Regions from separate parts of the Azospirillum sp. A29 genome, predicted to be linked through region 1. Evidence: riboswitches for the same ligand, from Rfam matches in the RefSeq annotation. Region 1 holds a riboswitch; each other region holds the start of a gene.
The links. A riboswitch is a leader RNA that binds a small molecule or an ion and turns the genes downstream of it on or off. The one in region 1 is predicted to bind thiamine pyrophosphate.

Region 1 (6,929 bases):
GGAACTGCTGACCGAGACGGCCGGGCTTGATGGCGAGCTTGATGGCGAGGCTGCCCAGGCGAACGCCGTCGCGGAAGAGCCGCTGACGCAAGAGCCCGCGCCAGAAGAGGGCGAACCAGCCCCGAAAGCCGTCGAGGAATCTTCACAACCCGCCTCCCCTGCCCTGGACCTGCTCGCACCGGCGACCGCCGTTGCCGAAGATCGGCCGGCAGAGGATGAGACCGGAACCGGGGAGGATGAAACGCCTCCCGAACCCGCAATGACCAGGCCGGAACCGCAGCCGGCTTCCCATCGGACGTCCACGGCGGTTGCGCGGGGCACCGGCTCTCCTGTATTCCCACCGATGCCTGCCACGATGACCCAAGACGACTCAACAAACGCATACTGGAAAGGCGATCGCATGCTGGGCACGATCTTCGTCCTCAATGACCGCGGCGGCGTCGGCAAGACGCTGCTGTCCCATCACCTGATGGCGACCGCCATGCTGGAAGGCCTGCAGCTGAAGGTCGTCGAGTACGAGGTGAACGAGCGTCTCGCCCGCCTGTTCGGCCCGGACGTGGTCGAACACCGCCGCATCACCCAGGACTTCATGAACATGATGGGGTCCGGTGACGGCTTCTACGAGTTCTGGGACCTGATCGGGCCGGAATTGCAGCGCGGCGGCCGTCTGTATGACTTCGGCGGCAACATCTCGCAGTGGTTCTTCAACTGGGCCGAAGTGTCGGGCTTCGACTATTACGTCGGCGAAGGCGAACGGCTGACCTTCATGGTGCCGGTGACCGTCGATCTCGCCTCGCTGTCCACCGGCATGACGACGCTGGAGCGGGTGGCGACCATCGCCCCGAAGGCCAAGCGCGTCCTGGTGGAAAACGGCTTTTCCGGCCCGTTCTCCCAACTGGAGGACAGCCAGTATGCCCGCCGCAAGGCGGAGATGGTGGAGCGCGAGGGCCTGCAGGTCATCTCCATGCAGCCCTGCACCGCCCCGGCCTGGGCGCGCCTGACCGGCCACCGGCTGGATCAGGTGGCGACGATGACCCGCGAGGATCTGGTGAAGCTGGGCATGACCCCGCCGGTCGCCTCCCGTTCGCTGATCATCATCCACGAATGGCTGCGCAACATGCGCCAGTCGCTGTCGCCCTACCTGCACGACGCCTTCCGCCAGACCCCGGCCACCGCCAAGGCGCGCTGAAGCCTGGGAACGCGCTGAGACGGACCTTCACGAAAAGCCCTTCTTCCCAGGTGGAAGAGGGGCTTTTCAATATCTGCGGGGTGCTCTTCTACGCTGCGCTTTGGGCCGGGCTGGCGCTGTAGAGATCTTCCTTCACCGGGGCCACCGACCGCACCTGATAGCCGGGCCGGGCACTGAAGCGGCGGTTGGCACGTTCGCCGGCCTCGCGGTCCGACTCCGCCCAGACGAGATACTGGCGCCCCCGTGCCCATTCGACGGCCAGAGGGTGCGCGGCATCGATCTCACCGATCTGCTGGTTCACCACGGTGACCAGCCATTCCTTGTCGCCGGGATTGCGCCGGTCGGTCAGGATCAGGATCTGCGGACGACGCTTCGACTGCGCTTCGGTCAGGCGTTGCTGCACCTCCGTCTGCTTTTTGCGCAGCTCCACCATCTCCCGGGTCAGTTCCTCGATCTCGGCGTGGAGGGTCTCCTCCTCCCGATGCAGGCGGTGGATGGTGGCATCCAGCTTGTCGAGGTTGTTGCGGACACCGCGGACGCGCTGGCGCGCCTGCGACACCCTCTGCTCGACGCTCATCAGGATGTTGCCGAGCCAGGCACCGATGGCGACGATGGCCAGGACGATGATGAAGTTGATCATCATGTGACGCCGCCCGCCTTCGCCCGGGCGGTGGCGGGCGGCGTCGGCACGCCCTTGCCGGCGGCCTTGCCCCCGGCCCGCGCATCGCCGCGCATGAACGTCTTCTGGAAACCCATTTTGAACGGAAAGGCCACATCGCACATCTGCTTGGCCTCGTCGAAGCTGGACGCCCAGACCTCGGCCACGTTCGTGCATCGCCAGATGGGGTTGACCTGCGCCCGTTCACCGGCGGCGCGGGCGGCGGCAGACGCCTTTTCCTGCGTCACCGTCGCGACGAATTTCATCAGTCCGGCCTGCGGGTCGCCGACCTCATGCACGAACATCGGCGGCTGGTCGGACAGATCCCGGACCTGCTTTTCCGCCTTGCGGATATCGCTTTCCAGCCGGTTGCGGTCGGAAGACTGGCTGTTCCGGCGCTGGACCAGATGGTTCACCCGGTTTTGCAGCTCCTGCGCCTCCGCATGCAGGACGTAGATGCGGTTCTCGACCTGATCCAGACCGCTGCTCTTTTCCATGATGTTCGGCAGGAAATCCTTCAGCATCATGGCGACCGGGACGGCAGCCAGCATGATGATGACGATGGCGATCAGGAACAGCGTCGTGTTCGACATCCGCCCGCCCGTCCTCCTACCGCGAATCCTGCCCGCAAATCCCGCCGAAGCCCGCATCACCCGACACGGAAGCTGCACCGGCGCAGTGGAAGAGAGAATCAACGAACAATCCGACCCCGTCAACGAATCGTCACGGGTTGGTTCGAAATTCGTCGGAATGAGTCTCTCGGCTGCGGGTCAGGACAGCGCCATCCTTTAGGACATGGCAATCTCCGCCACCCGCTTCACCGCATCCCGCACCGGTCCGGGACGCCGCTCGTCGCCGAGCGTGGTGAACCAATGGTCCGGCGGATTGCGGCCGGCGGCGCGGTTCCAGGTCAGGGCGCGCAGCACCGCCTCCGCCTCCGCCGTCGGCCGCACGGCGGGATCGATACCGTTCATCACCGCCCAGATCCCGGCCCAGCAACGCCCGACCGACCAGGGGTTATAGCCTCCGCCACCGACCACCAGAACCCGCGGTGCCAGGGGAAGCAGCGCCGCCACGGCATCCCACAGCGCGCGGTTGGACAGTTCCAGCCGGCTCAACGGATCCTCGGCCAAGGCATCGGCGCCGGTCTGGATCACCATCGCCTGCGGACGGAAGGCACGGGCCAGCGGCAGGACCGCCGCCTCCATCACATGCTCCATCTCACTGTCGTTGAAGCCCGGCGGCACCGGCAGGTTGCGGGCCATGCCGCCGGCGCGGTCCTCCACCTTGCCGGTGTAGGGCCAGCGCCCATCCTCATGGATGGACAGGGTCAGCACCCGGTCGTCGTCGGCAAAGGCCTCTTCCACCCCGTCGCCATGATGGGCGTCGAGATCGACATAGAGAATCCGCTCCAGCCCATGGTCCAGCAATTCCAGAATGCCGAGAACCGGCGCGTTGAAATAGCAGAAGCCGCTGGCCCGGTCGCGCCGCGCATGATGCGTCCCGGCAGCCGGCGCATAGACAAGACCGGCGGGCCGGTCGCCGAGAATCCTGGCCGCCTGCAACGCCGATCCGCTGCTGTGGGCCGGTCGCCGGTACATTTCGGCGAAGACGGGATTTTCCAGCTTGCCCAGATTATGGCGGGTGGCGGTCGCCTCGTCGACGCGCTGCTCGGCCTCCGCCCGCTTAAGCGCGGCGATGTAGTCGGCGGTATGGAAGCGCGCCAGTTCGCGTTCGCTCGCCACATGGGTGTCGAGATAGACCTCGTCCGGCAGCCAGCCCATGGCGCGGCTGAGGTCGATGGCGGTCGACACGCGCGGAATCGCCAGCGGATGCTTCGGCCCATAGGTCGAGCCGCGGTAGATTTCCCCGCCGATGAACAGCGGTGTGCGGAAGGGCGTGGTCAGGACGGGCACTCCTCGATGCCCGTCAGAAACTAAGTGCCGCGGCGGTGCGGTCAAGCCGCGCGCTTCCATATCCCGGAACCTGTATCCGGCAATGCTTGCGGTCACGGATCGTCCGCGCCTATAGTCGCCGCCTTCACTGGGGGGAGCCGATGGGCGGCTGAGAGGTCCTGTTGCAGGACGACCCCTGGAACCTGATCCGGTTCATGCCGGCGTAGGGATCAGTGATGCGGAACCGCACCCTCTCCATCTCCGCCACTCCACGATGCATGCCCGCGTGCCTGCGATGACGCCGCTTTCGGTGACCATCTCGCGCGCGCGGCTGACCTATGGCGGCACGCTGCTGTTCTCCGACCTGACGCTGGAGCTGCCGGCCGGGCGGACCACCTGCCTGCTGGGGCCGAGCGGCGTCGGCAAGACCACGCTCCTGCGCATCCTCGCCGGTTTGGCTGAGCCGGAGCCGCCGACCGAGGTGGTCACCGGCGACCGGCAGCCGCTGGCCGGCCGGATCGCCTACATGGCGCAGCAGGACCTGCTGCTGCCCTGGTTAACCGTCCTCGACAATGTCCTGCTCGGCGACCGGCTGCGCCACCGCCGTCCCGATCCGGCGCGGGTGGAGCAGGCCCGCGCGCTGCTGGACCGCGTCGGCTTGGCGGGGCGCGAGCGCGACCGTCCCGCCGCCCTGTCCGGCGGGCAGAAGCAGCGCGTGGCGCTGGCCCGCACCCTGATGGAGGACAAGCCCCTGGTCCTGATGGACGAGCCCTTCTCCGCGCTCGACGCCATCACCCGGCTGCGCTTGCAGGAAACGGCGGCGGAGACGCTGGCCGGCCGCACCGTCCTCATGGTCACCCACGACCCGCTGGAGGCGCTGCGCATCGGTGACCGCCTGCATGTGATGACTGGCCGGCCGGCCGTCATGGGGCCGGCGCTGGAGCCCTCCGGCCCGGTGCCGCGCCGCGTCGACGATCCGGACCTGCTGGCGCATCAGGCCGAGCTGTTGCGGAGGCTGGCGGAATGAAGGCGCTGCTGCGCGGCGCGATCACCCTGCTGGTGCTGGTCGCCGGCTGGCAGGCGCTGGTCTGGGCCACCGCGCTGCCGCGCTACCTGTTGCCCGGTCCGCTGGCGGTGGCGGACGCCATGCAGCGGCAGGCCCCTCTGCTGTTGACCCATGGCCTGACCACGCTGGCCGAGATTCTGATCGGGCTGGTGGCCGGCGTGGCGCTGGGCGGGGTCAGCGCTTTGCTGCTCGCGCGGTTCCGGACGGCGCGGCGCTGGCTGATGCCGTTGCTTCTGGTCAGTCAGGCCATCCCCGTCTTCGCACTGGCGCCGCTGCTGGTGCTGTGGCTCGGCTATGGCATGGCGTCCAAGATCGCCATGGCGGTGCTGGTCATCTATTTCCCGGTGACGACCGCGCTGTTCGACGGGCTGCGGCGCACCGATCCCGGTTGGCTCGACCTTGCCCGCACCATGGGCGCCTCGCCCGCCGCGATCCTGTGGAGCATCCGCCTGCCGGCCGCCCTGCCCGCCTTCTGGTCCGGCGTGCGGGTGGCTGCCGCGGTGGCGCCCATCGGGGCGGTGATCGGCGAATGGGTGGGGTCGTCCTCCGGCCTTGGCTACTTGATGCTGCACGCCAATGCCCGCATGCAGATCGATCTTCTGTTCGCCGCCGTGCTGGTGCTGGGACTTTTCGCCGTCACGCTGTACGCCGCCGTCGATGCGCTGGCCCGCCGCGCCCTGCCCTGGCAACCCGATACCCAACCTGCCGAAGACGCCAACCCTTGAAGGGGGAGAGACAACCGATGAAGCATCTTTTCACAGCCGGCCTGATCGCCGCCGGCCTGATGACCTCGCTTCCCGCCCTGGCCCAGGACAAGCTGTCCGTGATGCTGGACTGGTTCGTCAACCCGGACCACGCCCCGCTGGTGGTGGCGCAGGAGAAGGGTTTCTTCAAGGATGCCGGGCTTGAGGTCACCCTGACCGCCCCGGCCGACCCCAACGACCCGCCGAAGCTGGTGGCGGCCGGCGGCACCGACATCGCCGTGTCCTACCAGCCGCAGCTGATCCTGCAGGTGGCGGAGGAACTGCCGCTGGTCCGCATCGGCACGCTGGTGTCCACGCCGCTGAACTCCGTCGTCGTGCTGCGCGACGGGCCGGTGAAGACGCTGAAGGATCTGAAGGGCCGCAAGGTCGGCTACTCCATTGCCGGCTTCGAGGATGCGCTGCTGGGCGCCATGCTGGAGAAGCAGGGGCTGAGCCTGAAGGACGTCGAGCTGGTGAACGTCAACTTCTCCCTCTCGCCGTCGCTGCTGTCGGGCCAGGTCGATGCGGTGGTCGGCGCCTTCCGCAATTTCGAACTGAACCAGATGGAGATCGAGAAGCACCCTGGCCGCGCCTTCTATCCGGAGGAAGAGGGCGTTCCGCCCTATGACGAACTGATTCTGGTGGCCCGCAAGGACAAGGCGAACGATCCGCGCTTCAAGCGCTTCCTGGCGGCGGTGGAGCGGGCGACGCTCTACATCCTGAACCATCCGGAAGAGTCGCAGGCCGCCTTCGTCAAGGGCCGGCCCGAACTGAACGACGAGCTGAACCGCCGCGCCTGGGCCGACACGCTGCCGCGCTTCGCCCACAGCCCGGCCGCGCTGGATGCCGAGCGCTACACCCGCTTCGCCGAGTTCCTGAAGGCCCGCGGTCTGATCAAGGCGGTGGCGCCGGTCGACCAGTATGCGGTGGTGGTGAAGTAACGGTCTCCCACGGTCCCTGCCATCCACCGACATTGCCATCGACCCCGGCGGAGCGTTACCTAGAGGGAAACCGCTCCGCCGGCTGATGGTGGACCGATCATAATGTTGGGAGACGCGAGGGCATGCCGATCAAGACCATCCTGCTGCACATGGCCAACGACGACGCCCACGCCAGCCGTCTGGCAGTGGCCGCGGCCTTGGCCAAGCGTTTCTCCGCCCATATCCAGGCGCTCTACATCGCCACCCCGGTGTCGATGCCGGCGGGCGCCACCGGCCGCGCCGCCTCCTATGGCTTCATGGCGGAGGCGACCGCAATCGCCCACGAGAATGCCGAGCGGATCGAGCAGGAGGTCCGCAAGTCGCTTGACGGGCTGCCCTACGACTGGACGGTCGAAGAGGGCGACCATGTCGATCTGCTGGCGGAGCGCGCCGCCTAT
Region 2 (6,929 bases), on a different replicon from region 1:
GATGCGGCGGACAGCGGCGAACAGCTCGTCGGCCAGCTTGGGCGACAGGCCGAGCGACGGCTCGTCCAGCAGAAGCAGGCGCGGCCGGCCCATCAGTGCGCGCCCCAGGCTCAGCATCTGCTGCTGGCCGCCGGACAGGCGCCAGGCGCTCTCGCGGCTCTTCAGGGCAAGGTCGGGGAACAGGGCGAAGACGCGCTCGACATCCCTTGCCCGGTCGCGGGCGGCGGACAGGCCGGCAACCTCCAGATTGTCACGCACGCTCATGCCCGCGAAGACCCGCCGCCCCTCCGGCACATAGCCGATGCCGCGCCGAACCCGTGCCTCGGTGGCGAGGCCGCCGATGTCCGCCCCATCGAAGCGAAGCTCCCCCCGCACCGGCACAAGGCCGAGCAGAGCCTTCAGCAGCGTCGACTTGCCCGCCCCGTTGGCGCCGAGCAGCGCCACCGTCTCTCCTGCCGTAAGGCTCAGCGACACGTCGTCGAGCGCGCTCGCCCCGCCATAGCCGGCGGTCAGGCCGCGGATGGACAGCAGCGCGCTCATGCCGGCACCGCCCGGCCCAGATAGGCGGCGGCCACCGCCGGGTCCCGGCGCACGCCGCCGGCCGGCCCGTCATAGATGACCCGGCCGCGGTCGAGGCACAGCACCCGGCCGGCGAGCGGCAACAGGAAGCCCATGTCATGCTCCACCAGCAGGATAGCCACGCCCTCCTGCGCCAGTTCGCACAGCAGGTCCGCCAGTTCCGCCTTCTCGCCGTCGGTCAGACCGGCGGCGGGTTCGTCCAGCAGCAGGACCGCCGGCCGGCGGACCAGCGAACGGGCCAACTCCACCCGGCGCCGCAGCGCCGCCGGCAGCCCGTCGCAGCCCTGGCCGGCGAGGTCGCCGACGCCCAGCCGGTCGAGCGCCCAGCGGGCATGCGCCTCCGCTGTCCGGGCGTCGGGATCGACGGCGAGGCGTGCGGCGGCGACCGCCTCCAACACACCGGCTCCAATCGGCAGAACCGCCGCCTGGAAGCTGCGGGCCAGTCCGGCGCGGGCCAGCCGGTCGGCGCGGAGACCGGTGACGTCGCGTCCGCCGAGCCGCACCCGCCCGGCATCCAGCCGCTCCAACCCCGACAGCAGGTTGATCACCGTGGATTTGCCAGAGCCATTCGGCCCGATCAGCCCTGTGATGCTTCCCGGCCGCAGGTCCAGCGACACGCCGTCCACCGCCCGCACACCGCCGAAGGACTTGCGCAGATCGTCGACTGCCAGCCCGTCCGGCGAATTTAGCGGACGCGGCGGCTCCTTCGCCTCGACGGAAGCCCGCGCCCCGCGGCCGAACAGGCGGGCCACGATCCGGTCGAGCAGGCCGGTCAGCCCGTCCGGCGCCAGCACCACGGTCGCCAGCAGGGCGACGCCATAGACGACCAGATAGCCGCGCTCCAGGAAGCGGAACCACTCCGGCAGATGCAGCAGAAGCACGGCGCCCAGCACCGCCCCGGCCATCCGCCCCCGCCCGCCGACGATGGCGATGGTGAGGATGGAGACCATGACCGGGAATTCCAGCACCTCCGGCGAGACGACGCGCTGGGTGTGGACGGCAAGCGCTCCGGCGGCCCCGGCGAACAGGGCGCTGATGCCGAAGGCGGCCAGCCGCAGCCGCCCGACATCGAGCCCCAGCGTCGCCGCCGCCAGCGGGTCGTCACGCAGCATCGCCAGCGACCGGCCGAGCCTTCCCCGCGTCAGCCGCCAGCCGATCAGCCCGCCGAGAGCGACCAGCCCCCAGACCAGCCCGGCCATCGGCAGCCCGCGCGGCACCGCCCAGCCGAACAGCACCGCCGCCGGCACTCCGGCCAGCCCGTTGGAGCCCCCGGTCAGCTCCGGCAGGTTGACCGCCAGCAGATGGAGGACCTGGGCGATGCCGAGAGTCGCCAGGGCGAAGTAATGCGATTCCAGCCGCAGCACCGCCAGACCGACCGGCAGGGCCAGCAAGAGCGGCACCAGCATCGACAGCGGGAAGGTCGCTTCGACACCGAGCCCGTAGCGGCTGCCGAGGATGCCCGTCACATAGGCGCCGACGCCGAAGAAAGCGCCCTGGGCCAGCGACAGCGCACCGCCGAGCCCGAAGACGATCTGGAATCCGAAGGTCGCCAGCGCATAGACCCCGGCGACGGTCAGGACACGCAGGCCGTAGGGGGACGCGAAGGCCAGCGCGTAGATCAGCAGGGCAAGCGCGCCAGCGATGAGAATGACTGCCGGCCGACGTTCACCCACGGCGCCGCACCGCTTCGCCGAACAGCCCTTGCGGGCGCAGCACCAGAATCGCCAGCAGCGTCAGGTACAAGGCCCCCAGCGCCGCCGGGTAGGACAGCACCGACGATACGCCCACCTCGAACAGCGCGATCAGCAGGGCGCCCACCACTGCACCCGGCACGGAGCCCCAGCCCCCGACTGTTACCGCGATGTAGGCCTTCAGAATCAGGTCGCTGCCCGAAGTCGGCGTGACGAAATAGCGGTTGGCCAGCAGCAGCCCGGCCGCCCCGGCGCAAGCCGTCCCGATGGCAAAGGTCACCAGGATCATCGCGGTGACCGGCACGCCGCAGGCCCGCGCCATCTCCGGGTCCTGCGCCGTGGCGCGCAGCCGGCGGCCGAGCTGCGTGCGGGCGAACACCCATTGCTGCGCGCCGATCAGCAGCCCCGCCACCGCGACGATGGCGAGCGACTGCTCGGGCACCGCCAGCCCGGCGATGTGCAGCGTGTCGTCGCCGAACAGTGGCGGTGCGGCGCGCGGCTCCGGCCCGAAGAGGGTGGCGGCCCCGTTCTGCAGGATGATGCCGACCGCAATGGTGCTGATGAAGACCGAGACCGGCGGCCGGCGGCGCAGCGGCAGATAGGCCGCCAGCGCCAGCAGCAGCCCCAGCGCCGCCATCAGCACGAGAACCACCGGCAGCAGGACGATGCCCGGCAGCGGGATCAGCGGCGCCGCCGCCACCGCCAGCAGCCCGCCGGCCATGACGAGATCGCCCTGGGCGAAATTCACCGCCGAGGTGGCGTTCAGCACCAGCACGAAGCCCAGCGCCACCAGGGCATAGGCCGCCCCCAGCGCCACCCCGTTGACCAGCAGTTGAAGCGCCGCCATCCGCTCACTTCGCCGCAAGCGTCGGGTCGTCGTACCGCTTCACCAGCACCGGCACGCGGCTGGCCCCGTCATAGCAGACGATGACGGCGGAATGGGCCATGTTGCCCTTGCCGTCGGACTTGTAGGTCATGGCGAGGCCCTGGAACGTCTCGGCGGACAGCGTCTTGCGGATGGCGTCGGGCGACCGGGCGCCAGCCTTCACCGCCTCCAGAACCATGGACATGCCGTCATACTGGCCGAGCGCGAAGGCGTCCGGCTCCTTGCCGAAGGCGGCGCGGTAGGCGTCGGTGAAGGCCTTGACCTCCGGCGTGCCGCCCGAGATCGGCGAGGCCGCGGTCTCGGCACAGACGCCCTTCAGTTCCGCCGGTTCCAGCAGGGCGGCGGTGCTCGGCTGGTGCATGGCGGAGCCGGCGACGATGGGCAGGGTCACGCCGCTGGACGCCGCCTGCCGCAGCAGCAGCGCGGTCGGGCCGGAATGCAGGTGCAGGACCAGCACGTCCGGCTTGGCGGCGAGCGCCTTGGTCAGCACCGGCAGCAGATCCTTGGCCGCCGGGTCCACCCCCTCCTCGAAGACGGGCGTGACGCCCAGCGCCTTGAAGGCGGCGTCGAGATGGGCCTTGCCGCTCTGGCCGTAGGCGGTGGTCTGATAGATGACGGCCGGCTGCCGCTTGCCCAGCTCCTCCACAACATAGCGGGCATGGGCGGCCTTGGTCACCGCGTCGCCGGGGAAGAAGCGGAAGACCCAGGGATTGCCCTGCTCGGTGATCGAGGCGGTGCCCGACACGGTGACCAGCGGCAGCTTCAGCTCGCTCGCCAGCGGCAACATCGCCAGCATCTGGGTGCCGAGCATACTGGCGGCGACCGCCCCGACCGTGCCGCGGCCGGCCGCGCGCTCCAGCGCCGTCACCGCCGCCTCGGGCGAGGTGCCGGTGTCGACGACCTCCGAGGCGATGGCGACGCCGGCCGGCGTCTGCTTCAGCGCCAGGACGGCGCCGTTGCGCTGGCTGGTGCCCTCCAGCGACAGGAAGCCGGTCAGCGGCACCAGCACCGGGAAGGACAGCGTGTCGTCGGCACGGGCGGCGGACGACAGACAGGACGATGCGGCCAGCAGGCCGATCAGAATGGAAAGCGTGCGCCGCATGACCGATACTCCTCGACACGCGCCGGCGATCAGGGCGACGCGGAGGGGACGGGGCGCTTTGCAGCAGCTTTCAGCGGGTCCGTCGGGTTCCGGTCGGCTCCCTTCGCCGGCATGACCCGGATCAGGTTCGATGGGTGTTGTCTCAGCCCCTACGGTTGCCGAACCGGCATCCGCACGGGCACCCCAGCCGTGAACAGGCGGCGAGAGTGTCGCCGCCGGCCCCGTCCTGTCAAGAACCCAACCGGCGGCGCGCCACCATCGTTTCACGATGCAGGATGTAGAGCCCACTGCCGATGATGACCATGGCGCCGGCCAGGACCGGCACCGTCGGCAGGTCGCCGAACACCAGCCAGCCGAACAGGCTGGCCCAGACCATGCCGGTATATTCGAAGGGTGCCACCACTGCCGGCGGCGCGCGCCGGAAGGCCTGGGTCAGCAGGACCTGCGCCCCGGCGCCGATGGCCCCGACCAGCGCCATCAGCCCCAGCGCGAAGACGGTGGGCGCGGTCCAGACCGGCACCGTCAGCGCCCCACTGACCACCGTCGTCGTCAGTAGCAGGTAGAGCACGATGGAGGCGCTGGTTTCCGTCCGCGACAGACCGCGCACGGCCAGTGCGGCCAGCGCATAGAACAGGGCGGCGCACAGCCCGACCAGCACCGGCACCAGCGGCGCCCCGGCCGACGGCTGCGCCATCACCACCACGCCGCTGAACCCGACCACCACGGCGGCCCAGCGGCGCCAGCCCACCGGCTCGCCCAGCAGCGGCGCCGACAGCGCGGTGATGAACAGCGGACCGGCGAAGCTCAGCACATAGACGTCGGCCAGCGGCAGTTCGCGGAACGCATAGAAGAAGCATCCCATGGAGATCAGCCCGGCGAAGGCGCGCCAGACATGCCCCAGGGGCCGCCGCGTCCGCATCGCCGCGATCCCGCCGCCGCATGTCAGGGTGTAGCCGCCCACCAGCAGGAAGGCGACCAGCGAACGCACGAACATCAGCTGCGGCACCGGGTAATCGGCGGTCAGGAATTTGATGAGCGTGTCCATCGCCGCGAACAGCAGGATCGCGCCCAGGAAGCAGCCGACGGCGTAGGGAACCGAATCGGTCTCGGCGGGCAGCAGGTCGGCGGTTTCGGCGTCGGTCATTGAATCGGTTCGGAACGGCAATGGCGGGGGCTGCCCACATTATGGGCAAATGCGCCCGCGTCCCAATGCCGCAACCGCAGGTCTGCTAGGCGCAGCCAAGGTCAAGGGTCGGCTCGTGCGCCGACCTCGCCTCACCGCGTCAGTACCATCACCAGCCGTTCGACCGGCGCATCCTTCACCAGATGCGAGTCGACGATCTCGTCGATGTCCTCCGGGGTTTCCGGCCGGTACCAGATGCCTTCCGGATACACCACCATCAGCGGCCCGGCGGAGCAGAAGCCGAGGCAACCTGTCATCGCCATGCCGACATCGGTCAAACCCTTGCCCTGGATTTTCTGATCGAGCCGCTGCCACAGCGGATGTGCACCCTTGGCGGCGCAGCTGCCGCGCGGATGGCCGGGCGGACGCTGCTGGGCGCAGCAGAAGACGTGGTGGCGGAAGGTCTGCGGGATGTCGAGCGGCATCGGTCATGCCCCATAGCCATAAAATTTCTATGGATAAGAAGGATGCCAGAATGCTGCGTTGCGGCAAGACTTTTTGTAATCCTTCCAACTCCTGGCAGCGGTTGGATTCCTGGCGCCATGAAATGCTTGGTCGGCAGAGCGTTGGCGGTTAAGAATCCCCGGCAAGGGGCAATCCAGGAGACGCCGGTGCTGCTGAGCGGATCGGGGAAGGGCCAGCCGGGCGCGGTGCCGGGCTGGGTCGGGTATGCGCTGCTGCCGGTTCTCAACCTCGTCGCGGCTTTCGTGCTGTCGGGGCTGGTGATCCTGGTGATCGGCGAGAACCCGGTGGACGTGCTGTCGCTGCTGGTGTCGGAGGCCCTGGGATATCCCGAGGCCATCGGCTACACCCTCTATTACACCACCGACTACATCTTCACCGGGCTGGCGGTCGCCATCGCCTTTCATTGCGGGCTGTTCAACATCGGCGGCGAGGGGCAGGCCTATCTGGGCGGGCTCGGCGCCGGGCTGGTGGCGCTGGCGCTGACCGGCTGGCCCTGGCCGGTGGTGGCGGTGCTGGCGGTGCTGGCGTCGGCCCTGTTCGGTGCTGCATGGGCCTTCATCCCGGCTTGGCTCCAGGCCAAGCGCGGCAGCCACATCGTCATCACGACGATCATGTTCAACTTCATCGCCGCGTCGATCATGACCTGGCTGCTGGTGGACGTGCTGATCCGCCCCGGCAGCCAGTCGCCGGAAACCCGCGAGTTCGATCCCGGCGTCTGGCTGCCGTCGATGGACCGGGCGCTGGGCTGGTTCGGCATCGCCATTCCGGCCTCGCCGCTGAACCTGTCCTTCCTGTGGGCGCTGGCCTGCTGCATGCTGTTCCACATCTTCCTGCGCCGGACCCGCTGGGGCTACGAGCTGCGCACCGTCGGCCGGAACGAACGGGCGGCGGTCTATGCCGGCATCTCGCCGGCGCGCAACATCGTCATCGCCATGCTGATCTCCGGTGCGCTCGCCGGCTTCGTCGGGGTGAACGAGATTCTGGGCGTACAGCACCGGGTGATCCTGAACTTCACCGGCGGCG
Region 3 (6,929 bases), 900 kb from region 1:
GATCGCCAGCGTGACCAGTTCGCTGCCGCTGGCCGCCAGCGCGTCGAGCATCACCTGCTGGTTCGGATAGCCGGCGGTGCCGAGGAACAGCCGCGAGCCGAGGTTGCGCCCGGCGATGGTGAGGGTGTCGGTTGGGGACATGGGGAAGCCTTTTGCAAAGGCCCTCTCCCACGACCGGCCTGGGGAATTCCCCCTCTCCCCCTGGGGAGAGGGTCGGGGTGAGGGGGACGCGCGGCGTGGATTTTCGGCATAGTCACGCAGTGCATCCCCCTCACCCTAACCCTCTCCCCAGGGGGAGAGGGGATCCTTCCCGGACTGGTCACGGGAGAGGGAAATTCAGGGTCAGCCGCCCTGGATGGGACGGACGATTTCCAGGCTGTCGCCGGGCTGGAGCGGGGTCTCGGGCCAGCGGCGGCGGGGGACCACGGCGCCGTTCAGAGCGACCGCGACGCCGAGCGTTCCGGCGGCGATGCCGCGCCCGGCCAGGAACTCGGCGACGGAGGCGGCGGACAGCGGCTCTTCGCAGCCGTTGACGCGGATGGCTTCACGTGAAACGGCGCTCATGCGGCAGCTCCCGCGGCAACGAAGCGGTCGGCGGCGAAGGGGCGGAGCAGCGGGTCGGTCTCGCCGGTCAGCACCAGCCGGGCGATGCCGTCGGCGGTCACCGGGGTCAGCAGGATGCCGTTGCGGTGGTGGCCGGTGGCGTGGATCAGGCCGGGAATGCCGCTCTCGCCCAGGACCGGCGCATCGTCGCGGCTGCCGGGACGGAAACCCGCCCAGGCTTCCTCGATAGGCAGTTCGGCAATTCCCGGCAGCGCCCGCCACGCTCCTTCCAGCAGGGCGAACTGGCCGCCGGCGGTCAGGCGGTCGTCGAAGCCGCGCTCTTCCGTCGTGGCACCGATCAGCAGCCGGCCGTCCAGCCGCGGGATCAGGTAGGTGCCGGGCGTCCACACCACATGGCGCAGCAGCGGCAGACGGGGGTCCATTCGCAGGCAGACCATCTGCCCCTTCACCGGACGCACCGGCGGCCGGGCGGCGGCCGGCAGTCCGGGCACCCCGGCCGACCACGCCCCGGCGGCCAGCACCACCCGGTCGGCCCGGTGCAGCGTTTCAGCCACCCGCACACCCACGGCGTACCCGCCCTCCACCGCCAGCGCCACCTCGCCGCACCGCTCGTGCAGATGGGCGCCGGCGACTTCGGCGGCGCGGCGCAGGGCGGCCGCGACCTTGCGGTTGTCGACCTGATGGTCGCCGGCACAGAACAGGGCACCGGCGACACCCGGTTGCAGGAAGGGTTCGCGCCGCCGCACCTCGGACCCGCCCAGCCACTCCACCGGCAACCCCAGATCGCGCTGGAAACCGTGCAGGAAGCGGACCTTCGCGGCATCGTCGGCGGTCAGCGCGATGACCATGGTGCCTTCGCTGCGCAGGTCGACGGCCATGCCGCTCGCCGCTTCGAGATCGCGGGCGAAGTCCGGCCACAGGGCCTGCGACGCGCGGGTCAGCGGCAGCAGCCCATCCTCGCCCGGCTCGGTTTCGACACAGGCGGCCAGCATCCCGCCGGCGGCATGGGTGGCGCCGCGCCCAGCCTCTCCCCGCTCGAAGACATCGACACGGCAGCCGGCCGACGCCAGCCTCCAGGCGATGGCGAGGCCGATGCATCCGGCGCCGATAACGGCAACGGAAGGACGGAGTCCCGGCGCGGAAACGGAATATGGATGAAATTCTGGCGCATGGATCATGCGGCGGCTCCCTTCGCTGGCATTACCCAGACAGGTTCGATGGGTGTGTCTCAGCCGCGCGACCACCGCGCGGCACCCCAGGCCTCTGGATTGCCTTATGCCAATGTTCCGCTGGCCCCACAAGCGGAATCGACCGCCGCCATGTCTTGCCGCTTCGGTCCACCGCCCAAACCTGCCCCCAACTTGCCGATGGATGCGGCGACAGGCCGCAGCCGGATACGGAGTCCCCCCGACAGGAAACGCTACCAATCGGCAGCTAAATTGTCGGCAAAATGAGCCATACCCGGGCACTCACAGCAGAAAACGGGCGCCGCCGGTGCGCGGATGAACAACAAAGACAACCGAGGATTCGCCAGCATGCTGTCTTTCTTCCGCTCGGACTCCCCGACCTCCCCCGTCCCCGGCACCCCCGTCGGCACTCCTGCTGGCAGGTCCGAACCGGCAGCGCACGCCGCCGGACCGGCGGAACAGCCGATCCGCAGCCTGTGCCTGCCGGCGGGGCAGATCGGCGCCGCGGCGCTGGACGGGCTGAATTTCGCCGACGGGGCACCGGCGCTGGTCGTCGGCTTCGTGTCGCCGCATGTCGATTTCGCCGCCACCGCGCGGGCGGTCCGCTCCGCCCTGCCGGCGGCGACCCAGCTGGTGCTGGTCTCCACCGCGGGCGAGCTGTGCGCGGCCGAGGGCCAGCCGCTCTACCGCAAGGCCGGCGACCGCTGGGACAGCGTGGTGCTGCAATCCTTCAGCCCGCGCCTGTTCGCCGGGATCAGCATCCAGTCGGTCCCGCTGCATTGCGACGACCTGCGCGGCGGCCGCCCGACCCGCGACGTGCCGGCACGGGTGGAGGCGATCCGCGGCGAGCTCGACCGCATCCGCGTCCCCTTCCCCATCGACAGCCACGACACGGTGGCGCTGACCTTCATCGATGGCCTGTCGGCCAGCGAAAGCTGGTTCATGGAGGCGGTCTACCGCTCCGGCCATTTCCCCTGCCTGTTCATCGGCGGCTCGGCCGGCGGTAAGCTCGATTTCCGCAACACCCATCTGTTCGACGGCCAGCGCGTGCTGGAGAACGCGGCGGTGACGATCTTCCTGAAGATGGCGCCCGGCATCCGCTACGGCATCTTCAAGTCGCAGAATTTCCGGCCGACCCAGACCCGCTTCGCCGTGGTCGACGCCGACCCGATGCGCCGCATCGTGCGCAGCGTGATCGACCGCGACGGCTTCGAGGTCGTCGGCTTCATCGACGCGCTCGCCAAATCCCTGCGCTGCAAGCCGCAGGAACTGCCGGGCAAGCTGGCGAAGAACACCTTCGCCATCGAAATGGAGGGAGAGCTGTTCGTCCGCTCCATCTCCGGCTTCGATTTCGAAAAGGGGGAAGTCGCCTTCTACTGTGACGTCAATCCCGGCGACTCGCTGTGCCTGGTGGAGGCGACCGATTTCGTCCGCCAAACGGAGGACGACCTCTCGGCCTATCTGCGCAACAAGCCGCGGCCGGTCGGCGCCATCCTGAACGACTGCATCCTGCGCCGGCTGAACAACCCCGACCAGCTGTCGCGGGTCCATGCCTTCGACGGGCTGGCCGCCGCCGGCTTCTCCACCTTCGGCGAGCTGCTGGGCATCAACATCAACCAGACCCTGTCGGCGCTGATGTTCTTCGAGGTGCCGCCCGGCGCCGCCTTCTCCGACGACATGGTCGACCGCTTCCCGGTGCATTACGCCCGGTTCCAGAGCTATTTCATCGCCACCCGCTACAACCGGCTGGAGCTGCTGAGCCGCATCCGCAACAGCGTGATCGAACGGATGCACAGCTATCTCGACGCGCTGGTGACGCTGACCGGCGGCGTGCAGGAGACCGCCAGCTATGCCGCGCGCATCGGCGGCTCGATGTCGGCGATCGAGGCGACGCTGAACCGCCACGCCACCCTGTTCGACGGCCACGCCGACCGCAAGGAGGCGCTGGTCCGCGAATTCAACCAGCTGTCCACCGTGGTGAAGAGCATCGAGAAGGTGCTGGCGGTGATCGACGGCATCGCCAGCCAGACCAACCTGCTGGCACTCAACGCCACCATCGAGGCCGCCCGCGCGGGGGAGGCGGGGAAGGGCTTCGCCGTGGTGGCGGCGGAGGTGCGCAAGCTGGCCAACGACACCAAGCAGACGCTGGCCGATACCCGCCGCGCCATCGACCAGGTGGTGACCTCCGTCCGCTCCGTCGGCGGCCAGCTCGACGACACCAGCGCCCGCATGGACGAGGCCGCGACTGCCTCGCAGGAGTTGCAGACCGACATCCATGCGGTGATCGATGAGGTGGAGGGCGCCCAGAAGGCCATCGAAGGCCGCCTGTCCGACATGAACGACCATGCCCGCCGCATGGAGGACATCAACCGCTACATCGCCTTCCTGAAACAGCTCGACCGGGCGGGGTAAGCGGGCGGCGACCCGACACCTCACGCCAAAAACCCGTGCAGGAACCAGCGCGGGGTCTCGTCAGGGCGGTACAGGCCGGCGCGGAACAGCCAGAACCGCCGGCCGCCGTCATCCTCGACCCGGTAATAGTCGCGCACCGCCGGCCCCAGCGACCCTTGCCCACGCCACCATTCGCATTCGATGCGCTCCGGCCCCTCGGCCCGACGCACACGGTGGGGCACGCCGCGCCAGACGAACAGCAGCGGCGGGTCGTCGGGCAGCGGGGCGGTGGCCTCAACCGGCTCGGGCGGGGTCAGCAGGCGCAGGGGGCGCGGTTGCCCGGCGGGCCAGGGCTTCGGCGCCGGCAGGCGCTCCATCGGCGGATGCGGCGCCACGCAGCGCTCCGGCAGCCAGCTTTCCCGCGGCACCAGCCGCAGCACCGCCCGTCCCCCAGCCGCAGCGTCAGCCGGTCGACCAGTTCGGCCAGCTGGTCGTCATTCCCCTGGTCCCCGGCCTCCCCTCCGTCGATTGCGGTCTGGACGGCGGACAGCGGTCCCGTCTCGGTCGCCGACAGCACCAGGGTTTCCAGCCCCGGCCCCGACCCAAGTTCGATCCGCTCCAGCAGCGGGGCGAACAGCCGGGCGAGCGCCGCCGGGTCGCGCGCCGGGCGGCTGGTGCCGAGCGTCAGGCTCTGCGGTTCGTCGTCCACCCGCTGGTCGGTGCGGTGGGCATCCAGCCGCAGCCGGCGCGCCCCCTGCCCTGCCGCCTCCAGCCCCTTGCACAGCTTCCCCAGCAGATGGCGCAGCGCCCCGGCAATCGATTCGGGCGTGGCGATCGGTTCGGCGAAGGTCAGGCGCTCGCGATGGTCCGGCACCGGCCGGCGCGGGGAGATCGGCTCGTCCAGCCGGCCGAATGCCTGATCGTACCGTTGCATCAACCCGGCTCCGAACCGCGCCGCCAGCCCCGCCCGCGGCATGGCATGCAGGTCGCCGATCCGGCGCAGGCCCAGCGCATGCAGCCCCTCCACCGTCTCCGCCGGCAACCGCAGGGCAGCGAGCGGCAGGCCATCCAACGACTCGCGCCGCCTCTCCTCCGGACTGCCGAACCGCACCAGCCCCCAGGCGGCGGCCGGGGTGCCGGCGATGGCGGCGCGGGCGGCGAAGCCGGCGGCGCGCAGCCGGCCGGTCAGGTCGGCGGCCAGCGCCGGCTCGCCCCCAAAGAGATGGGCGCAGCCGGTGAGGTCGATCACCACCCCGTCCGGCCCGTCCGCCGCAGTCCAGGGGCTGTAACGCCGCGCCCAGTCGGCAATGCGGCCGAGCAGGGCCGAATGGGCCTCCGGCGTCGCCTCCGCCGCCTCCAGCATCGGTTCCAGCGCACGGGCATCGCTGAGGGTGTGGCCGGGAGCGATCCCCAGCATTGCCGCCGCCCGGTTGACCGCGACCACCGCCCGCCGCTGGCGCTCCGTCCGCAGCAGGACGAAGGGGCGTGCGCGCAACTCCGGCGGCATGAGCCGTTCCCGCGCGTCGGTCGGCAGGCGCGGCAGCCACAGGGCGAGGATGCGGCGCTTGGTTCTCTCTGCTCCGCGGGCCAATCCCTCTCCCCTCGATCGCCAAGAACAAACAAAGAACATTCTAGCGCTGACTTGGCCGCATGGGGAGTCTCTCCTTGGGTTCATCTTGCCGAAACGCTCGGTAGTGCCGACATTCCGTACATGACCCCACATCCCCCGTCTTTCGCCCGCCATCCGGTCGTCAGCCGTCTGGCTCCGCTCCTTCTCCTGCTGGCGGCTGGCGCCTGCGCGCCGTCGGACCTGCGCGACGACACGCCCGGCCGCGCCCAGGCCTTTCCGCCCGTCTACAACCAGACGGTCGTTCCCGGCGGGGGCGAGCGACGAACCTGGAGCCAGATTCAGGCGGAGCAGTCGCGGACCGACTCGAAGCCCGCCACCGCGGCCCGGTCCCGCCAAACCAGCGACAGCCAGAGCGACGACCGGCAAATCCGCCGCGACCCGGACGGCACCGACCAGCCGCCGCCCAAACGCCGCCGCGGCAGTTCGTCGCCGCCGCCCGACCCGGCCGCCCTGCCCCAGCCGCCGCGCCCGATCCCGGTGCCGCCCCCGCCCTCGTCCCAGAGCGCCACCGATGCCTTCAAACGCGACCTGATCCGGCCGGAGGTCGACCGCATGCGGACCGACGACGCCATGGGCCGGCTCGACCCGCTGGGTCAGCGCGACCTGATGCGGCGGGAGAACGACCTGCGCCAGTTCGGCGACCCGCTGGCGCGGTAGCGGCAACCCCGCCTCCCCCGTCGGCGGCGGTGTCGGCGCCGGTCCTGACGGCTTGACCCCGCCCCCGCTCAGCCGCCATACCGGCAGCTGGAGCTGAACGGACGGGGGATGCGGGCGCATGACGACGGTGACGGGGGCCTTCGGCAACGGGCTGACCACGCCGGTGTGGGTGTTGCAGCATCTGCTGGGCATCCTCGGCATCGGCATGTGGGCCGGACAGTCCGGCGGCACCGCGGTGTGGCAGGTGCCGGCCGCCGCCGTGACCGCCGCGCTGGCGGCGGGCTTCGCCGCCCAGATGGGCGTGCGGCTGCCCTATGCCGGGCCGGGGTTGGCCGCCTCGCTGGTGGTCGTCGGGTCGCTGGTCGCGCTGGGGGTGCGCGCCCCGGCGGTGGTGGCGGTGCTGGTTGCCGCGGTCGCCGCGGTGTTCCACGGTCATGCGCATCAGGGACCGCCGCTCTATTGGGCCGGTTTCGCGTCAGGGTTGATGCTGGTCGCCTGCG
Region 4 (6,929 bases), 820 kb from region 1:
TGGAGACCAACTTCGAGCGCTGCCCGCACTGCTCGGGCACCGGCGTCGTCCGGTCGGTCGAATCCGCCTCGCTGCACGTCCTGCGCGCCATTGAGGAAGAGGGCATCCGCAAGCGCTCGGCCGAGATCACCATCTTCGTCCCGACCTCCATCGCGCTCTACATCCTCAACCAGAAGCGCGGTGAACTGGCCAAGATCGAAGAGCGTCACGCCTTCAGCGTGATGGTCCAGGCCGACGACGGGCTGATCGCCCCGGATCACCGTCTGGAGCGCAACAAAGCCCGCTTGGCCGACGAGGACGCCCCGCTGGTCAGCGCCGACCGCGTGATGGCCGAGACCGACCGCGCGCTCGCCGCCGAGCCGGTCGAGACGGTGGAAGAGCCGGAAGCCGAGACCGAGGCCGTCCAGGTCGAGGAGACCGGCGAACGTGCCGAAACCAACGGCGACGGCAATGGCGAGGATCGCCGCCGCCGCCGCCGCCGCCGTCGCGGCCGTGGCCGTGACCGCGAGGACGGCCGGACCGACGGCGCCGAGGGCGATGCCGAGACGGACGAGGGCGATCAGGATGCCGGCCAGGACGCCGATGAGAGCGTTCTGCCGGTTGCCACCGAAGCCATCCCCGGTGCCGCCATCTCCGAACCTGCGGCCGACTCCGCCGACGCCGACGCTGAAGGCGACGACGAGGATGAGGATGACGGCGAGGACGAGCCCGGTGCCGATGCCGGCGAGCGCAACGGCGATGGCCGCAAGAAGCGCCGCCGCGGCAAGCGCGGTGGCCGTCGCCGGTCGCGCCGCGAGGGTGCGGAAGGCCTGGAGGGCGGCGAGGACGCCGTCGACCAGCAGCCCGCCGCCGCTCCGGTTCAGGACGCTCCGGCCCAGGCGGCGCAGGCTCCGGCCGACGCGAGCGATCTCGACTGGATCCTGGCCGGCGAAGCCGCTCCGGCAGTCGAGGACGCTCCGGTTCCGGTGACCGCGCCGGCTCAGGCCGAAGCTGCCGCCAAGGCGCCCGCCAGGAAGGCGGCGCGCAAGCGCAAGGCCGCCGCCGAGGCTCCGGTCGAAGCCGCCCCCGCGGCTGCTCCGGCAGTCGTCGCCGAAGCTCCGGCCAAGGGCCGCAAGCGCAAGGTCGCTGCCCCGGTCGAGGCGCCGGTGGAAGCCGTTGCCGAAACCGCGCCGAAGAAGGCGTCGCGCAAGCGCAAGGCCGCCGCCGAGGCTCCGGTCGAAGCCGCGCCCGAGCCCACTCCGGCGGTTGTCGCCGAAGCTCCGGCCAAGGGCCGCAAGCGCAAGGCCGCCGCTGCGGTCGAGGCGCCGGCGGAGACCGTTGCCGAAGCCGCGCCGACCAAGAAGGCGTCGCCGCGCAAGCGCAAGGCTGCTGCCGAGGCCCCGGCCGAAGCCGCCGCCAAGCCCACGGACGTCAAGCCGGCCCCGGCTCCCGAGCCGGCTGCGGCTGACAACGATGCCGACGCCGATGCCAAGCCGCGCCGCGGCTGGTGGAAGCGGTAAGCCCAACGGCCCAACCGGGACCTCTGGAACGGGAAAAGGCGCCGCAAGGCGCCTTTTCCTTTTCCCGGACGTTATCACCCCTGCCACAGGACAGGTCGGACCATGAGCAAGGCCTTCACCCGCGAGAACGACACGCAGGACGACGACGATCTCGACGATCCGGCACCGTTGCCGCAGGGCTTCAAGAACTACATGACCCCGCCCGGCTTCCAGCGCATGCAGGAGGAACTGCGCCACCTGCTGCGGGTGGAGCGGCCGAAGGTGGTGGAGGTGGTGTCCTGGGCCGCCGGCAACGGCGACCGCTCGGAGAATGGCGATTATCTATACGGCAAGAAGCGCCTGCGCGAGATCGACCGCCGCATCCGTTTCCTGAACAAGCGGCTGGAATCGGCGGTGGTGGTCAATCCGCAGGACCAGAAGAATCGCGAACAGGTCTTCTTCGGCGCCACCGTCACTTATGCCCGCGAGGATGGAGCGGAGAACACTATCACCATTGTCGGCGCCGACGAGGTCGACCCCGACCGCGGCCATGTCAGCTGGATTTCCCCCATGGCCCGGGCCCTGCTGAAGGCGCGGGAGGGCGATCTGGTGGATGTCCGCACTCCGGCGGGACTGGAACAGGTCGAAGTGCTGGAGATCCGGTACGCGGACTGACGGAGGGGGCGGCGACCCGCCCCCTGCCAGATCTCACTCTGCCAGATTTCACTCCGCTGCCGGCTGGTAGATTTCCCCGCCCGACTGGCGGAACTTCTCCGACATCTCGGCCATGCCGGACTCCGCGGCGTCACGGATTTCCTGCGTGATCTTCATCGAGCAGAATTTCGGCCCGCACATCGAGCAGAAATGCGCGGTCTTGGCGCCTTCCGCCGGCAGGGTCTCGTCGTGATAGGCCATCGCCGTGTCGGGATCGAGCGACAGAGCGAACTGGTCGCGCCAGCGGAAGGAGAAGCGGGCACGCGACATGGCATCGTCGCGCAACCGCGCCGCCGGGTGGCCCTTGGCGAGGTCGGCGGCATGGGCGGCGATTTTGTAGGCGATGACGCCGGCCTTCACGTCGTCGCGGTCGGGCAGGCCGAGATGCTCCTTCGGCGTGACGTAGCAGAGCATCGCCGTGCCGAACCAGCCGATCATCGCCGCACCGATGGCGCTGGTGATGTGGTCGTAGCCCGGCGCGATGTCGGTCACCAACGGCCCCAGCGTGTAGAAGGGCGCCTCGCCGCACAGCGCCAGCTGCTTCTCGACATTGTGCTTGATCTTGTGCATCGGCACATGGCCCGGCCCTTCGATCATCACCTGCACGTCGCGCGCCCAGGCGATCTTCGTCAGTTCGCCCAGGGTCTCCAGCTCGGCGAACTGGGCGGCATCGTTGGCATCGGCCTGGCTGCCCGGCCGCAGCCCGTCGCCCATCGAGAGCGCCACGTCATAGGTCCGGCAGATCTCGACGATGTCGGCGAAATGGTCGTAGAGGAAATTCTCGCGGTGATGCGCCAGGCACCATTTGGCGATGATCGAGCCGCCGCGCGAGACGATGCCGGTCACTCGCTTGGCGGTCAGCGGGATGTGGGCCAGCCGCAGGCCGGCATGAATGGTGAAGTAATCGACGCCCTGTTCCGCCTGTTCGATCAGCGTGTCGCGGAACAGCTCCCAGGTCAGATCATCGGCCTTGCCCTTCACCTTTTCCAAAGCCTGATAGATCGGCACGGTGCCGATCGGAACCGGGGAGTTGCGCAGGATCCACTCGCGGGTCTGGTGGATGTCGGCGCCGGTGGACAAATCCATCACGGTGTCGGCGCCCCAGCGGATCGACCACACCATCTTCTCCACCTCCTCCTCGATGGAGGAGGTCACGGCGGAGTTGCCGATGTTGGCGTTGATCTTGGTCAGGAAGTTGCGGCCGATGATCATCGGCTCCGACTCGGGGTGGTTGACGTTGGACGGGATGATCGCCCGCCCGCGCGCCACCTCGTCACGGACGAACTCCGGGGTGATGAAGTCGGGGATCTCGGCACCGAAATCCTCGCCGTCGCGCGTGGCATCGAGCGCTGCGGCGCGGCCGAGATTCTCGCGCACGGCGATGTACTCCATCTCCGCGGTGACGATGCCGGCGCGGGCGTAGGCCATCTGGGTCACCGCACCGCCATCCTTGGCGCGCAGCACGCCGTTGTCGGCGGTCTCGACATCGCCGCGCGCCAGGATCCAGTCACGGCGGTGCTTGGACAGGCCGGCCCGCACGTCGATGGCGACCGACTCGTCGGTGTAGGGACCGGAGGCATCATAGACGGTCAGCGGCGGCTCGCCGCCCGACAGCGCGATCTCGCGCAGGGCAACGCGCAGATCGGTAAAGCGCGTGCCGGGCACATGGATTTTCCGCGACGACGGCAGCGGGCCGGTCGAAATGCGGATGGCGTTCTCGTTGAAGTCCTTAGGCATTGGGTTTCTCCGTCGGAGTTGGGCGGACAAACCCGGGACTGCGGACGGAGGTGCGGTATCTTCGTGCGGGCCGTTTCGGAATGGTGTCCCCGGCATGGCGGGGCCGATACGGCCGGACGGGGCGAGATTCGGCCCGTCACGAGGTCCCTCCCTTCGCCGGTATGACCCGGATCAGGTTCGAAGGGTCACCACGCTGCCGGCTTGCGCATCGCGCCGTCCGGCCGTTGGTATCTCAGCCCCCTGTCGGGACCCCCCTGGAATGCGGCCCATCCTGCCGCCGACGGACGGTCGTGTCAAAAGGAAAGCGCTGCGGACGGTCCGCCTGCCATATTGTGGAAACGTGCTACATCCAGCGTTTTGACCGCACATAGACCATTGGCAGCAAGGCCGACAGCAGCATCAGCCCCAAGGCGCTGGCATAGCCGAAGGGCGACTGGCTGCCGGGCATGTCGGTGAAGTTCATGCCGCCGATGCTGGCGACCAGGGTCGGCGGATAGAGCAGGACGGTCAACACCGACACGATCTTGACGATCTCGTTCTGCTCGACATTGATCTGGCCCAGCGCGGTGTCGAGCGCCAGGGCGACCTTGCCGGAGAGGAAGCGGGCATACTGGTCCAGCCCGCGCAGATCCTGCAGCGTGGTCTTGGCCCAGCGCCGAGTCGCCTTGCCGGCGTTCCAGCCATCGCCGCGCGCCAGGAAGTCGGTCATGCGGGTGAGGCTGGCCAGACTGATCCGCGCCTTGCCGATCAGGTGGCCGGCATGGCCGATGCGCTTCAGCGTCTGGGCGTCGTCCAGCGTCTCGCCGCGGGAGCGCAGCTTGCGCCCACGGAAATAGCGGCGGTTCAACGCATCCATCTCCACCCCGGTCCGCCGCAGCACGACCGACGTGCGGTCGATCATCCCGTCCACCAGTGCGGCCAGCACCAGTTCGCCGCGGGATGCGGAGACCTGCCCATGGGTGGCGCGGCGGCGGAAGGCCAGCAGCGCCTGCGGATCGATGTCGTGGATGGTCACCAGCCGCCGGCCGGCCAGCACGAAGCTGACGGTGGCGATGCGCGGCTCGTCGGTGTCGGCCCAGACCAGGGCGGTGACGGTCATGGTCAAGGCACCGCCGGCAACGCGCAGACGGCTCGACTCCTCGATCTCCGCCATCTGCTCGCGGGTGGGCAGGCCGGTGCCGATCAGCGCCTCCGCCCGCGCCAGCTCGTCGGGCGTCGGGTTGATCAGGTCCAGCCACACGGCGGACTCGGGGAACGGGACCGACTCGTCCGCGGCCTCCCTGTCCCAGCGCAGCAGACCGCCGTCATTGACGAAGACATGCAGCAAGGCTGTGCTCCTTGCATGGGCGCGGTTCGGGCGCCCAGCCTAGGTCACCCGGCCACCGCGCCGCGGTTTCGCCGGGGGCGGAGCCTTTTCCCCATCGAGGTCGAGCGTTGCGCCCTCGTCCTTCAGCGCCTGCTCCAGCTTGCGGCGGAAAGCACCGCCGTCCCGCTTGGCGTCGAGGAAATGGCCGACCGCCTCCTTCGCCGCGTCGCTGTCATAGGGGACCTTGCCCAGAGCAGCCAGTCTGGCACGCTCCACCAGCTTCGGGTCCATCCTCTCCCGGATGGCCTTCATCTGGCGAAGCAACTCCTTGCGTAGATCGCTCATCGCCCCCCCTTGGCGGTCCCCTATAGACGGCGTCAGGCCTTGCCGATCAGGGTGCCGGCGCCGCCTTCGGTGAAGATCTCCAGCAGCAGCGCATGCGGCACGCGGCCATCCAGGATAACAGCGGCATCGACGCCCTGCTCCACCGCGCCGATGCAGGTCTCGATCTTCGGGATCATGCCGCCCGAGGCGGTGCCGTCGGCGATGGCCTTGTGGGCATCCTCCAGCGACATCTTCTCGATCAGCTTCTTTTCCTTGTCGAGCACGCCGGCGACGTCGGTCAGCAGGAAGAAGCGCGCCGCCTTCACCGCCGCCGCGACCGCGCCGGCCGCCGTGTCGGCGTTGATGTTGTAGGTGTCGCCGTTCACGTCGAAGCCGACCGGCGCGATCACCGGGATGATGTCCGACTGGGCGAGCGCGTGCAGGATCTGTGGGTTCACCTTGTAGGGCTCGCCGACGAAGCCCAGGTCCAGCACCCGCTCGATGTTGCTGTCTGGATCGCGCTGCACGCGCTCCAGACGGCGGGCGGTGATCAGGTTGCTGTCCTTGCCCGACAGGCCGACGGCACGGCCGCCGGCGCCGTTGATGGCGGCGACGATCTGCTTGTTGATGGAGCCGGCCAGCACCATCTCGACCACCTCGACCGTCTCCTTGTCGGTGACGCGCAGGCCGTCGATGAAGCTGGACTTAATCTTCAGCCGCTCCAGCATCTGGCCGATCTGCGGGCCGCCGCCATGGACGACCACCGGGTTGATGCCGACCTGCTTCAACAGGACGATGTCGCGCGCGAACAGCTCCGCCAGGCTGGCGTCGCCCATGGCGTGGCCGCCGTACTTGATGACGAAGGTGCTCCCGGCATAACGGCGCATGTAGGGCAGCGCTTCGGACAGGGTACGGGCCTTGGCGAGCCACTCGTCACGGGTGGGAGTCTGCACGGGAGGATGCCCTTTGTCGGGGTGGAGTGTCGGGCTTCTTTAACGGAAAGGCCGGCCGGTTGCCTAGGGGGCAATTTAACGGTCACACACCCCCGTGACGGCCTCCCGCGGCTGCGGTGGCCGTGCCGCCGGCCGGACGCCACAATCCGGCCAGCCGCGTCATCGGCTGCGTCAGCGCGGTCACCGCCACCGCCATCAGCACCATCGCCGAGAAACAGGGGCCGGACAGCACGCCCGCCTCCAGCAGGACGGTCAGGACGATGACCTCCATCAGCCCCTTGCACGGCATCAGCGTGCCGAGCCGGAGCGCATCGGGCCAGGGCTCCCCGGTCCAGCGGGCGGGCAGCGTGGTGCCGGCCATCTTGCCGGCGACGGTGGCGAGGCTGGCGAGGGCGAAGACGGTCCATTGCGCCGGAT

Region 2: another riboswitch for thiamine pyrophosphate. It lies ahead of ABNQ38_RS29665 (ABC transporter substrate-binding protein); the one in region 1 lies ahead of ABNQ38_RS16945 (ABC transporter ATP-binding protein).
Region 3: another riboswitch for thiamine pyrophosphate. It lies ahead of thiO (glycine oxidase ThiO); the one in region 1 lies ahead of ABNQ38_RS16945 (ABC transporter ATP-binding protein).
Region 4: another riboswitch for thiamine pyrophosphate. It lies ahead of thiC (phosphomethylpyrimidine synthase ThiC); the one in region 1 lies ahead of ABNQ38_RS16945 (ABC transporter ATP-binding protein).

What each region holds. Positions count from the first base shown of each region.
Region 1 is NZ_CP170466.1:452,177-459,105, forward strand. Features, by position in the region: gene ABNQ38_RS16920 (hypothetical protein) at 1-91, opposite strand, end outside; gene ABNQ38_RS16925 (hypothetical protein) at 401-1,189, shown strand; gene ABNQ38_RS16930 (hypothetical protein) at 1,278-1,832, opposite strand; gene ABNQ38_RS16935 (hypothetical protein) at 1,829-2,440, opposite strand; gene ABNQ38_RS16940 (acetoin utilization protein AcuC) at 2,636-3,808, opposite strand; TPP riboswitch at 3,884-3,990, shown strand; gene ABNQ38_RS16945 (ABC transporter ATP-binding protein) at 4,038-4,769, shown strand; gene ABNQ38_RS16950 (ABC transporter permease) at 4,766-5,533, shown strand; gene ABNQ38_RS16955 (ABC transporter substrate-binding protein) at 5,551-6,492, shown strand; gene ABNQ38_RS16960 (universal stress protein) at 6,615-6,929, shown strand, end outside.
Region 2 is NZ_CP170467.1:352,912-359,840, forward strand. Features, by position in the region: gene ABNQ38_RS29650 (ABC transporter ATP-binding protein) at 1-540, opposite strand, end outside; gene ABNQ38_RS29655 (ATP-binding cassette domain-containing protein) at 537-2,252, opposite strand; gene ABNQ38_RS29660 (branched-chain amino acid ABC transporter permease) at 2,245-3,117, opposite strand; gene ABNQ38_RS29665 (ABC transporter substrate-binding protein) at 3,122-4,258, opposite strand; TPP riboswitch at 4,340-4,454, opposite strand; gene ABNQ38_RS29670 (DMT family transporter) at 4,488-5,402, opposite strand; gene ABNQ38_RS29675 (ferredoxin) at 5,534-5,866, opposite strand; gene ABNQ38_RS29680 (ABC transporter permease) at 6,053-6,929, shown strand, end outside.
Region 3 is NZ_CP170466.1:1,349,205-1,356,133, forward strand. Features, by position in the region: gene ABNQ38_RS21260 (thiazole synthase) at 1-141, opposite strand, end outside; gene thiS (sulfur carrier protein ThiS) at 343-564, opposite strand; gene thiO (glycine oxidase ThiO) at 561-1,742, opposite strand; TPP riboswitch at 1,734-1,832, opposite strand; gene ABNQ38_RS21275 (methyl-accepting chemotaxis protein) at 2,100-4,163, shown strand; gene ABNQ38_RS21280 (DUF6504 family protein) at 4,184-4,537, opposite strand; gene ABNQ38_RS21285 (Y-family DNA polymerase) at 4,456-5,733, opposite strand; gene ABNQ38_RS21290 (hypothetical protein) at 5,854-6,429, shown strand; gene ABNQ38_RS21295 (HupE/UreJ family protein) at 6,548-6,929, shown strand, end outside.
Region 4 is NZ_CP170466.1:1,271,367-1,278,295, forward strand. Features, by position in the region: gene ABNQ38_RS20875 (ribonuclease E/G) at 1-1,499, shown strand, start outside; gene greB (transcription elongation factor GreB) at 1,602-2,153, shown strand; gene thiC (phosphomethylpyrimidine synthase ThiC) at 2,202-3,929, opposite strand; TPP riboswitch at 4,061-4,195, opposite strand; gene ABNQ38_RS20890 (magnesium transporter CorA family protein) at 4,273-5,256, opposite strand; gene ABNQ38_RS20895 (hypothetical protein) at 5,296-5,580, opposite strand; gene argB (acetylglutamate kinase) at 5,613-6,512, opposite strand; gene ABNQ38_RS20905 (cation:proton antiporter) at 6,595-6,929, opposite strand, start outside.